DNA from 4 places in the Exiguobacterium sp. s192 genome. Region 3 is predicted to be linked to each of the others. Evidence: predicted binding sites of a transcription regulator. Region 3 holds the regulator's gene; each other region holds the start of a gene.
What was found. Region 3 encodes Rex, which represses fermentation and respiration genes when NADH is low (regulators of the CRP and FNR family bind a similar motif). Its sites were predicted from a motif close to TTGTGAAATATTTCACAA; they were not measured.

Region 1 (3,156 bases), on a different contig from region 3:
ATCGTGTCGGTCCTTTCCGGTGTGGGTTCGCCGGTCGTTTGATTGTTTCCGGTTCAGTGACTTCCCGTTTCGGAATCACTTCTCCCCGATAGATCTCCATCTCTTCCATCTCCACACCCATTTGTTTCGCCAATGTTTTCAGGTGTCTTAAATCGTGATCCGTGACAAGAGCTAACACCATTCCGGAAGCATTCCCACGTCCCGTACGTCCCGAACGGTGAACAAAGTCATCAAATGATTCAGGTAAATCATAATGCACGACATGTGTGACTGCTTCGATATCGAGTCCGCGTGCGGCTAATCCCGTTGTCACGAGTAACGGGAACTCTCCGCGTTTATACGAACGCAGCGTCTCCATCCGTTCCCGCTTTCCTTTTTCAGCATCTAAAATCCGATACTTCAATGAAAACTTGCTTAATTCTCCATTAAGCGGTCCCAAGAAAGAACGGTTATTGATGAAGGTCAGTACTTTTGCTCCCTGCATGTTTGCCAACCGGCGTAAATATTCAGGCTTGAGACGGCGTGACATTTCGATATAACCAAATTTCACTTGTGTGCTGACGGCACGTTCGACGCGAATGCGTTCCGGCTCGTTTGCAAACAATGTTTTCCCCCACTCGGCTGTCCGCTCCGGTAATGTTGCCGAAACAAAAGCCAACTGCCGGTCACGGAGTGCACTGTTGGCAATCCGCGTTGCCGATGCACTCATGCCGCTCTCATAAATTTGATCCGCTTCATCTAAAACAATCAGCTTTACTTTGTGCATCTTGAGTTTTTTAGAATCAATCAATTCCACCAGACGTCCCGGTGTCCCGACAATGATTTGAGGTTTTTTCTTCAACCGTTCGTGTTGACGTTTTAATTCGACGCCACCGATGAAGGCACCTGATTTAATCCCGCTGCCTTGTGCAAACAGTTGAATGACTTGGTGAATCTGCATGACGAGTTCACGTGTCGGTGCTGTGATGACGACTTGAATATGCGGCTCCGCTGCGTCAATCAATTCTAACGCCGGAATGACATAAGCCAATGTTTTTCCGGTTCCGGTCGGTGCTTCGACCAACACATCTTTTCTGTCCCGTAACAACGGAATCGCCTGTTCTTGGACCGGCATCATCGTCTCGAAACGTGCACGCTCCCATGCTTCTGTAATAAAAGGTTTCATAAAGTCCATAACGTGTATTCTCCTACTCTCTTCTGCATCATTCTGTGACATATTCAAATTGATCGGTCGTTTCGTCACGCAGACCACGTAACGTTTGTGTGTATTCGTTTCCGGCGTCGATGAGCCGGATGTGATATACCACTTCCTGGTCATTCTTTATTTCTTCCGTCAAAATATCGAACCCTTGAATGACCCGGTCTTGCAGTTCATTCGCCAGTTTCGGAAACTGACTGAGCACCGGGTAATCGGATCGGACATCACTCGGGCGACGAATCAGCTTCGCCAAGTATTTTTCTTTATATCCGATGAAGTCTTCAAAATCAAAGTCATCTTCAAAACGAATCCAAAAGCCGTCTTCCTCAAACTCCGTAATCATTCCCGTTCGCGGTGTTCCTTCAGTCGATACTTTTAACGTCACCCAATCACCTGCTCTATAATCGGCACGGTCTTCCAACAGCAAAAAATCCATTTTATGCACCTCCACGGTCTATATTCCCTTTTTCATTGTCAACGATACTTCATAAAATTACAAGACAACCTGATGTGACTTTTATCACAACACAAACTGTCCCTTTGCTTTTTGGAAAAAAAGAGTGATACAGATTCAGAATTCCTGTTTCTTTCCGCCAATCTTCTGTTTTTCCGCTGCTCGGCGATGAATGATACAGAACACGCGGAATCCATTCATACCAACACTTTTCACATTCGCTGAGCTTTCACAGGGATGTAAAACTCTCGCATACGAATGTTTGTTACACTATTCACATAAGGGATATGTGTTGAACTGTCTACCTTACAAACGAAGGAGTGTTCATGATGTTACTCGAAAAAACGCAAGCATGGCAACAATTTGAAGCAGGACAATGGTCCAATCAAATCGATGTAGCCGACTTCATTCGACGGAATCGGACGGAATACCGCGGCGACGATCAATTCTTGGCCGGTCCGACGGTCGCGACAGAAACACTGTGGCAACAAATCATGAGTTTGACAAGCGAAGAGCGGACACGTGGTGGTGTATATGCCGTTGACGCTGCGACACCCTCAACGATCCTGTCACACGGTCCCGGATACCTCGATCGTGACTTAGAAAAAGTCGTCGGTCTCCAAACCGATGAACCATTCAAACGCTCGATTCATCCGAACGGCGGCATCCGGATGGTCAACGATGCGCTCGAAGCCTATGGTTTTAAGGCAGACCCTGTCGTGACCCGGACGTTCAGTGAATACCGGAAAACACATAATCAAGGCGTGTTCGATGCCTATACTCCCGAAATGCGCGCCGCCCGAAAAGCCGGTATCATCACCGGACTTCCAGATGCTTACGGACGCGGTCGGATCATCGGTGATTACCGTCGCGTTGCGTTATACGGAACAGCGTACTTGATTGAGCAACGGAAACAAGACTTACAGAACCGTGGTGGCTTTTTGTCCGAATCGATGATTCGCGACCGTGAGGAAATGAATGAGCAAATTCGCGCGTTGCAGGAACTGACCGAACTCGGCAATCGTTATGATTGTGACCTGTCCCGTCCTGCGGAAACGGCACAAGAGGCGTTCCAGTGGGTCTACCTCGCCTATCTTGCTGCCATCAAGGAACAAAACGGTGCCGCGATGTCACTCGGCCGTGTCTCAACGTTCCTCGATATCTATATCGAACGTGATTTGCAGACCAGACGCTTGACGGAACAAACTGCTCAGGAGCTCGTCGATCATTTTGTCATGAAACTCCGGATCGTCAAATTCCTTCGGACACCGGACTACAATGATTTGTTCTCAGGCGATCCAACCTGGGTCACGGAATCAATCGGCGGGATGAGTGAAGACGGCCGCTCAAACGTCACGAAAAGTTCGTTCCGCTTCTTACAAACACTCGTCAATCTCGGTCCGGCCCCTGAACCCAACTTGACCGTCCTTTGGTCGACGCAATTGCCGCGCGGCTTCAAGGAATTTTGTGCGAAGATGTCGATTCTGTCCAGTTCGATCCAGTA
Region 2 (3,156 bases), on a different contig from region 3:
AGAGTTTAAGCAGGACGGCATGACCTATCAAGAACCGACACTTGTCCTCTATACGGATCAAGTCAGTTCCGCATGTGGAGAAGCCGGGAAGTCTGTCGGGCCTTTTTATTGTCCGGGGGATCAGAAATTATACATCGATTTAAGTTTTTATGACGAGTTGCAAACGAAATACGGCGCACCGGGTGATTTTGCGATGGCGTATGTCATCGCCCATGAAGTCGGGCACCATGTCCAGACCTTGCTCGGAACATCAGACGAAATCATGCCGCTTCGTCAAAAGATGAGCGAAGAGAAATTTAACAAGTATCTCGTTCGTTTTGAACTGCAGGCGGATTATTATGCGGGCGTCTGGGCGCATCACGCGCAAGGACAAAATCTGCTGGAAGAAGGCGATTTGGAAGAGGCACTTGGTGCCGCGAATGCCGTCGGCGACGATACGTTACAGGAGAAAGGACAAGGCTATGTCGTGCCGGAAAGCTTTACGCACGGGACGTCTGCGCAACGGGAACGCTGGTTCCAAAAAGGATTTGACAACGGAACGATTGAAGGCGGCGACACCTTCAAAGCGAAGAACTTATAAGCATGAGCAACAGGCACCACTTCATAACGAAGTGATGCCTGTTTTAGATTAATCGTTGTATTGGTTGAACATCGTAGTATCGTCCGGGACATTAGCGAGGTAGACGATTTTTCCGTCTGCATCCAGTCGGGCGATATCCGTTCCGTCTTGCGTGAAGACCGATCCGTCCGCCCGCTTACCGCAAACGGCCCAGCGTGTTTCAAGCGTATCGCCTGTTTCGGAAGGCAACCATCCTGCATGCATGTGCTTGATGTCCTGATTGGCGGTAAAGACCATCCGGACAAACTGTTTCCAGGCGTCAATCCCGTGTTGTTCCTGTCCGTTGAGGACAAACGTAATCTCATCCGAGAACAGGGAAATCAAGTCCGTAAAAGCTTGTTCGTCGGTCCGGGAAGCATCAAATAAATCAAAATAGCGGTCGAGTGTAGTAGTGTTCATCATAATAATCTCCTTTTAGTTGCGAATCATTTTTTCTTCGATTAAGCTTTGCAGTTTTGTCAGATGGTCGGGCGGACAGTTCAAATAAATTTCACGGCGGATCGAATCGATCGTCTCGCGTTTGAGCGTCGATTGCCACGACTGTTCGGCTTCCGCCATCAAGTCGGACAATAAGCAGATGTTTTGATTTTGGATCCCCATCAAATCTTCAAAGACTCCGCTTGACGCATACAAAGATTGTTTGCCTTCAATTGCTTCGTAGACATCAAACACACGAATTTGTTCCGGCGAAGCTTTCAGCCGGAACCCGCCTTTGGCTCCGGGAACGGACATCAGCAGATCCGCATGAACAAGCTTGCGGAGCAGTTTTTGAAAGTAGGTCGGGGAAGCACCGAGTTGTTGGCTGATGAATTCGCCCGGCAGGACCCCTTTATCCGGTAAAAACGTCAATAACAGCATGGCATAGATGGATTGTTCGACACCGGTCTTCATTTGCATAAGACATTCTCCTTTTTGTATAACGTGGATAACTATTGTCCACGATACAACCGGATCAATGGATTGTCCAGTAAAATGTCTCTCACAAAACCGTCACACCTTTTCGACAGCATACCCGTGGCATCAATAGAATGGATTCGGTATACTGAATGTACGATATGTGAAAATATTCACTAAAAGTCGTTCACACTTTGTGAAAGGGCGTTTGATTATGAATCCACTTAAAGGAATCATCACGATTCCACGTTCAATTTTAATACAACTGGTGCTGGCGGCCGTCTTAATGGGTGTTGCCGTCATCGGTCAATCCTATTTGATCGTCATCATCGTCGATCGGATTTTCCTGCAAGGGGATCCGTTCGCGGCAGTCATTCCGTTGCTTGGTGTCCTGCTCGGGATGCTTGTCCTGCGTGTCGGCGTCACGTACTGGAACGGACGTCTCGGGACGAATCTTGCGGCACGGGTCAAACAGGACTTACGCCAGGCACTTGTTGCGAAATATACGAAAAACTCCGTTGAATCGATGCTCGAAGGACAATCCGGAAAAAAGGTCAGTGTCTTGCTGGATTCCGTCGATGAGATGGACAGTTATTACAGTCAGTACATGCCGAAAGTCATCCAGACGTCAATCGTCCCGCTGATGGTGCTGATCGCAGCCTTCAGCTATGACTGGGTCACGGGACTCGTCATGATGATTACAGCCCCGTTCATTCCGTTGTTTTACATCGTCATCGGAATCATGACCCAAAATCGGGCCGATACGCAGCTGGAGAAGATGAATGCTTTCTCCGGAACATTTCTGGATACGTTACAGGGACTGACGACGTTGAAATTATTTGGTCGGGCGAAGGCCCAACAGGACGTCATCGAACGGAGCAGCCTCGACTTTCGGGATGCGACGTTGACGGTGCTGAAACTTGCCTTCTTGTCATCATTGATGCTCGAATTCATCTCGATGCTCAGTATGGGAATGATTGCGCTTGAAGTTAGCTTACGTTTGATTCTGTTCCAAAGCATCACCTTTGTCCCGGCCTTTTTGATGTTGGTATTGGCGCCGGAATACTATCTGGCGTTAAAGGAAATGGGCGCAGCGTTCCATACAGGACGGGGCAGTGTCGCGGCTGCGAAACAGATTGCGGCGGAACTGACGGAAGATGACCGGAGCGTCGTCTTCGGACAGACGGAACTGCCGGCAGCCCGTCCACCACAGATCGAATTAAAGGACGTCGCTTTTTCGTACCGCGATGCCCGGTTTGCGATGGCCGAACTGAATCTTGCAATCGAACCGTATCAGAAGGTCGCGTTGATCGGTCGCAGCGGTGCCGGTAAATCGACGGTCCTTCAGTTGCTCGCGGGTCTCGCCGATCCGCAGGACGGACAACTGTTACTTGACGGTCAACCCCGTCAGATGATCACCGAAGCAAGCTGGTTCCGCCAACTGAGCTATATCTCCCAGCATCCGTATTTGTATGCCGGGACGCTGGCGGAGAATATCGCGATTGGTGAATTGCGTGAAGCATCCCGTTCAGCGATTGAACAGGCCGCATCTGACGCCGGTCTGACAGAACTGATCGGACAGTTGCCGAACGGACTCGATACAGTGATCGGGGAAGGCGGACGCGGATTATCCGGCGGAGAAA
Region 3 (3,156 bases):
CTTAATATACAATTCAAATTTGGTTCTTTTTAAAAATATTTGTTGGTTTATGTCATCAAAAGCATGAAACTCCCTATATTCCCCTTATTTTAATAAGAAGATTTCTTATAGGAAAACACAAAAAAACCCTTGGTTTCCCAAGGGTTTTTGAACAAACGGAATGGAGACTATCGGGCTCGAACCGACGACCTTTTGGCTGCCAGCCAAACGCTCTCCCAGCTGAGCTAAGCCCCCGTGTGTTTCTATTAAGAGTATAACCATTGCTGTTCATTTTTTCAATATAAAATTAGACCGCTTACAAAAAAACTCTCCTTGCCGCCTCGACAAGGAGAGTTTCGGTCGTTATTTATTTAAGTCACGCATCAAATCCGCCTGTCGCTCCAGTTCTGCTTGTTGCTCCAAGATCAGTACTTTTTTATACGTCCGCGCTGAAATCATGATGCTGATTTCATATAAGACGAACAACGGGACAGAGATCATTAAATGCGAGGTGACGTCCGGCGGTGAGATCAACGCCGCGACGACGAATAACGCAAAGTAGGCATACTTCCGATTCTTCCGCATGAAGAACGGCGTCACGAGTCCAAGCCGTGTCAAAAACATCGTCACGACCGGCAGTTGGAACAGTATTCCAAACGGGATCGTCAAGCGGATCAAAAAGCTGAAATAGTTCTCGACGCCGATGACTTGTTCGATGCCGAGCTCTTGTCCGAGCTCTGTCGATACTTCAAGTAAAAACGGTAACAACCAAAAGTAAGAAAATGAAACACCAGCTAAAAATAAGAAGAACGTTACTGGAATATACGTCAACGTCGCTTTTTGTTCTTGGTCATGCAGACCGGGACGGATGAACGCCCAAAGCTGGTACATCCAAAACGGTGACGCCAAGACGATTGCGATGATGAACGCAAGATTCAGATATAACATCAGTGGATCAGCCACGTTAAAAGCGTTCAGACCAATTCCAAGCTCCTTTAAGTCAGCCTGCAGAAAACGCACAAGCGGACGGACAAGCGGAAAAGCTGCAGCGAACATGACCACCACGATGATGAGCGACCAGACAATCCGCTTCCGGAGTTCATCTAAGTGCGTCGTCATACTCTGCTCTTGATCGATCGCCATGATTCACTCACTTCTCTTTCGTTTCGTCCTTTTTGTCTTTATCATCGTCCATGATGCCGTTTGTCGCACTCTTGAACTCTTTTAACGTCTGACCGGCAGCGCGGCCGAGTTCCGGTAATTTCTTCGGTCCGAAGATGATTAAGGCGACGACACCGATTAAGGCAATACTCCCTGGTCCCATAAATCCTACTGTTAACGGAATAAGGTTTTCCATTATGATTTCACTCCTTCAGCTGATTGCGAATAATGCTTCATGAAATAAACAAGCGACTGCAACTCAATCGACAGATCGATGTGATGGACCCGAACATGGGCCGGTACGTTTAATCGTGCCGGTGTAAAGTTCAGAATGCCGGTCACACCATACTCAACTAACTCGTCCGCTACTGACTGTGCGAACTGGGACGGTACCGTCAAGATGGCGACGTCGACATGGTTCGCTTTGATTTGTTCTTTCATATCTGACACGTGGTAAATCGGAACGTCTTGTGTCGTCGTTCCGACCTTCTCCTCATCCGCGTCAAACGCGATGACGATACGAGTACTATTATTCTTTAAAAAGTTATAATTTGCAAACGCTGTCCCGAGGTGTCCGACCCCGATTAAGGCGACATTCGTGACCTCGTCTTGGTTAAGTGTCTTTCGGAAAAATGTTAACAAATGTTGAACATTGTAACCGTACCCCTTTTTCCCTAACGCCCCAAAGTAGGAAAAATCACGACGGATCGTCGCCGAGTCGACTTTGACCGCTTCACTGAGCTCTGCTGACGAGACGCGCAGCTTGCCGGAGTTGTAAAGACTCTGGATGAAACGATAATATAACGGCAGTCGTTTCGCCGTTGCTTGTGGTATTTTTGTGTCTGGCCCATTCATACTGCAGTTCCCCCTTCGGCCACGTTCTGACGTGGCACCCAAATCAATGCAAAGAATTCTACTCTCCTTGATTGTAAACCACTTCACATAGAGTAACAAATATTATATTCGGCAGGATTTTTCGTGATAGACTAAAGGGTGGAAGGATGGATGGATATGATTCTCTTACAAGTAAACCAACTCTCAAAATCATTCGGTGTTGAGCCGATTTTAGACAATATTAAACTCGAAGTACAGGAACGGGACCGGATTGCCCTCGTCGGTCGAAATGGTGCCGGAAAATCGACACTTTTAAAAATCATCGCCGGTGAGCTGTCACATGATTCCGGGGAAATCATGAAGAGCAAGGAAGTCCGGATCGGTTACCTCGCTCAGGACAGCGGACTGGAGTCCAACGAATCGATTTGGAACGAGATGCTGACCGTCTTCGAACACCTGCAGGATCAAGAACGGGCGTTACGCCGGATGGAAATCGAGATGGGCATGGAGCACATCTTGAATGATCCGGTCGCCTACGATCGGTTGCTCAAAACCTACGATCAGGCACAACACGACTTCTCGGAAGCCGGCGGCTATCAGTTTGAAGCCAACATCCGCTCCGTCTTACACGGGATGCGCTTTTATCCGGACGATTATTCCCGCCGGATTCAAACACTTTCCGGTGGTCAACGGACCCGTCTCGCCCTGGCGAAGATGTTGCTGCAGGCACCGGAACTGTTGATTCTCGATGAGCCGACCAATCACCTCGACATCGATACCCTGTCTTGGCTCGAAAGTTACTTATCCGGTTACCGCGGCGCCGTCCTGATCGTCTCCCATGACCGGTATTTCCTTGATCAAGTCGTCAATGTCGTTTATGAATTGTCCCGCAACGTCTCCCGGAAGTTTACCGGCAACTATACGAAGTATCTCGAACAAAAAGCGGCGTTGTACGAACAGGAAATGAAACAGTTTGAACAGCAGCAGGAAGACATCGCGAAGATGCAGGACTTCATCCAGCGTAACATCGCCCGCGCGACGACGACGAAACGGGCGCAAAGCGTCCGCAAACGTCTTGAGAAGGTCGACCGGATCGATCGACCGGACGGCGACGAACGCAGTACGGTCCTGTCGTTCCCGATTGAAAAGCAAAGCGGCAATGACGTGCTGCAGGTGAACCAA
Region 4 (3,156 bases), on a different contig from region 3:
TACTACTGGATCTGATGACGTGAAAACTCCTCTATCCTTTACATAACCTTTTTCTAGTAAAATAAAACCTAGTTTAATCGAGAATCTTTCAGACAAAAAAACCGTACCCTTTTGATAAATCAAAAGGGTACGGTTTTAAAAAAATCAGTGAAGCACCGGTTCCATCGTTTGACGCAACACTTCTGCTGAATGATGGAATTTTTTCAATTCTTCTTCCGTCAATGAAAATTCAATGATTTCCCGGACACCTTGTCGATTGATGATAGCCGGAACACCAATATGGATTCCTGAAATTCCGTATTGTCCATCGACATGTGCACCAACGGTCAATATACAGTTTTCGTTACCGAGGATGGCCCGTACAATCCGCACGAGACCAAGACCAATCGCATAATAGGTCGCCCCTTTACGTTCGATGATATGATAGGCAGCGTCGCGGACGTTGATATAAATCTGGTCAAGGTCTTTTTGGGAGTAGAGATCATCTTCTGCCAATAATTCATCAATCGTCTTTCCGTAAATGCGGGAGTTGCTCCAGGCCGCAAATTCTGTATCACCATGTTCCCCTAAGATATAGGCATGGGCGTTTCGAGAATCGATATGGAAATACTCACCTAACATTTGACGTAACCGCGCCGTGTCAAGGACTGTCCCGGAACCGAACACACGTGATTTCGGCAGGCCGGAATACTTCCAGGCCAAATGAGCCATGATATCGACCGGATTGGAAGCAACGACGATGATGCCGTCAAAACCGGACTCCATGATTTGGCGCATCATCTCTTTCATGATCAAGGCATTTTTTGCTACCAAGTCAAGTCGTGTTTCGCCCGGTTTTTGTGGCGCACCGGCCGTGATGACAATCACTTCCGAATCTTTACAATCGGAATAATCTCCGGCCCAAATGCGAATTGGCGAAGAACTGAACGGTGTTCCGTGGTTTAAATCCATCGCTTCCCCTTCGGCTTTTGCTTTATTGACATCGATGATCACTAATTCTTCACATAAACCGGCTGTCGTCATCTGATACGCAAAACTTGATCCGACGGCTCCGGCGCCAACCAACGCAACGCGTGTTACTTTCGCATGTAATTCCATCCTCTATGTCCACCCTTCCAAACTAATTTAAAAGTTTGTTAACTATCTCACAAATAGATTGTAACATCTTTCACAAAGTCATGAATGCTGTGAAAACGTTCACATCTTGTCTAAATTGTGTCAATGATATCCTAACATAAGGTAAAATTACATCTACAGTTTCCACTTACCACATTCGATACACAATAAAACCAATCAGACCTGCCAGTGCACTCGATAAAAAGTTGACTCCGTCATTCCCGAGCCATTTCCAGCCTTTGACGTAAACTGTCGGTGTATCATGATGCATCCGTTTTTCTGTTTCTTTCGAGCAGACCGTACAACGAAACTTCCGTTGAATCGTTCCGCCAAATAATGTATCAAACAAACTTCCGGCCACTCCCAAGGCGGTCACGAGTACCCATGTATCGGCAGGTAATGTAAACAACAGATCACCGGCAGTTGCGATAAACAAGGCTCCGACCACTGTCGCTGACGTCCCGAGGACAGAAACCGCTCCGCTCGTTCCGGCCGGAACACGCCGCCCTGTAAAAAGAAACGGATTTTTTTGCGAAAGCGGACCGATTTCAGAAGCCCACGTATCCGCATTCGAAGCAGCGAGCACAATCAAAAACAATACAAGAAACGCGGTGTGTTCCGTCCATGCATAGCCGACCGAAGCAAGAGTTGCGACACCGCCGTTTGCAAGGACTTGCCAGCCGTCACGCGCTCCGTCTTTTTCAACGATTTGATTCACCGTCTGTTTTCTCCGTTTGCCGAGTTTTGATAATAGACTCGAACTGCCAAAAAAGAGCATCAATAAGATCAGTCCGCTGTATCCAAACCCATAAATGACGACCGTTCCGACGACAATCGTCCAGACAGCACCGCTGATCGTCAACAGCTGCAATCGATAACCGATGTATCCGAGTAAAAAACAAAATAGGATTCCGTACATCACCGACATAAAATGACCTCGGACTCTGTCACGATTTGGTCGACCGGTCGATCAAACGATTCGACGGCAAATGTCGGGACGAGTTGGCACTCGAACGCAACCGCTAACGTATTTCCCTGATAATCGACTAATGCGCGGTCGTAAAAGCCGCCTCCCCATCCAACACGAAATCCGTTTCGCATGAAGGCCCGACCGGGAACCAAACAAAGATCGATCGTATTCAATGACCGTTCCACCGCTGTATCGTCGGGTTCCCGGATCCCCATCGTTGTCTCCACCAACCGGCTGTTCGGCAGATACTCAAAAAACTTCATCTCGCGGTGTACCACTTTCGGAATCACTACCTGTTTACCGAGCTCCCATGCTTTTTCGATGATCGGATCGGTCGAACACTCATTTCGAAACGATAAGGTGACAGCAATCGAACGGGCATTTTCCCATGCTGAAACGGTGAAGAGCCGATCATAAATCTGTTGCTCACGTTGTTGCCGATGACCCAATGTATTTAATTGGTGCGTAATGAACTGTCGGATTTCCTGCTTTTCCATCCTGTAAAGTCCCCCTTATTCAACAAAAAAGCCATCACACAAGGTGACGGCTTCCATCTCAATTATTTTACTTCACGGTGAAGTGTGTGCTTACGGAGACGTGGGTTGTATTTCTTCAACTCAAGACGCTCTGGGTTGTTACGCTTGTTCTTCTTAGTGATATAAGTACGGTCACCAGTTTCAGTGCAAGCCAAAGTAATTTTAACGCGCATGGGATTCCCTCCTATCTAGCTCTCGATGTATCAAGTGTTTTTGCTTTACATAAGGTTAAGCATACTCAAGTATCGTACCAAGAAAGGAAGTGAATTGCAACTGTTCATCCGTTCTTTTTCGGAATCGTTACATGCTGGTACGGATTTTCAAGGTTCACTTGGAAGGAACGCAGTTCTTTTTCGACATGATAGTCATGTTCAATCCCGTTTCGCGCTTCTTCCCGCTCAAGATAAATCACATTTGAATGGCGAAGTGCTTCTCCTTCAAGTCGTTTAATCGCAACGACCAATCCGCCTGTTCCGCCTTGTGAACGTTCACTTTCCAAATCGTAGACGTTACTGACAAGAGGCAGACCGTTCA

Region 1: a site for Rex is predicted at 1,707-1,724, ahead of pflB (formate C-acetyltransferase). Genes of this name have one in related genera too.
Region 2: a site for Rex is predicted at 1,675-1,692, ahead of cydD (thiol reductant ABC exporter subunit CydD). Genes of this name have one in related genera too.
Region 4: a site for Rex is predicted at 1,134-1,151, ahead of KNP87_RS06020 (L-lactate dehydrogenase). Genes of this name have one in related genera too.

Annotation. Positions count from the first base shown of each region.
Region 1 covers NZ_JACSMS010000005.1:51,808-54,963, forward strand. The annotation lists gene KNP87_RS09980 (DEAD/DEAH box helicase) at 1-1,174, opposite strand, end outside; gene KNP87_RS09985 (hypothetical protein) at 1,203-1,634, opposite strand; gene pflB (formate C-acetyltransferase) at 1,982-3,156, shown strand, end outside.
Region 2 covers NZ_JACSMS010000007.1:44,899-48,054, forward strand. The annotation lists gene ypfJ (KPN_02809 family neutral zinc metallopeptidase) at 1-580, shown strand, start outside; gene KNP87_RS12045 (nuclear transport factor 2 family protein) at 629-1,018, opposite strand; gene KNP87_RS12050 (RrF2 family transcriptional regulator) at 1,034-1,516, opposite strand; gene cydD (thiol reductant ABC exporter subunit CydD) at 1,728-3,156, shown strand, end outside.
Region 3 covers NZ_JACSMS010000016.1:32,215-35,370, forward strand. The annotation lists tRNA gene KNP87_RS16070 (tRNA-Ala) at 162-234, opposite strand; gene tatC (twin-arginine translocase subunit TatC) at 343-1,122, opposite strand; gene KNP87_RS16080 (twin-arginine translocase TatA/TatE family subunit) at 1,130-1,336, opposite strand; gene KNP87_RS16085 (redox-sensing transcriptional repressor Rex) at 1,336-1,995, opposite strand; gene KNP87_RS16090 (ABC-F family ATP-binding cassette domain-containing protein) at 2,152-3,156, shown strand, end outside.
Region 4 covers NZ_JACSMS010000002.1:216,040-219,195, reverse strand. The annotation lists gene KNP87_RS06020 (L-lactate dehydrogenase) at 145-1,098, opposite strand; gene KNP87_RS06015 (DUF92 domain-containing protein) at 1,265-2,035, opposite strand; gene KNP87_RS06010 (5-formyltetrahydrofolate cyclo-ligase) at 2,035-2,583, opposite strand; gene rpmG (50S ribosomal protein L33) at 2,646-2,795, opposite strand; gene KNP87_RS06000 (1,4-alpha-glucan branching protein domain-containing protein) at 2,900-3,156, opposite strand, start outside.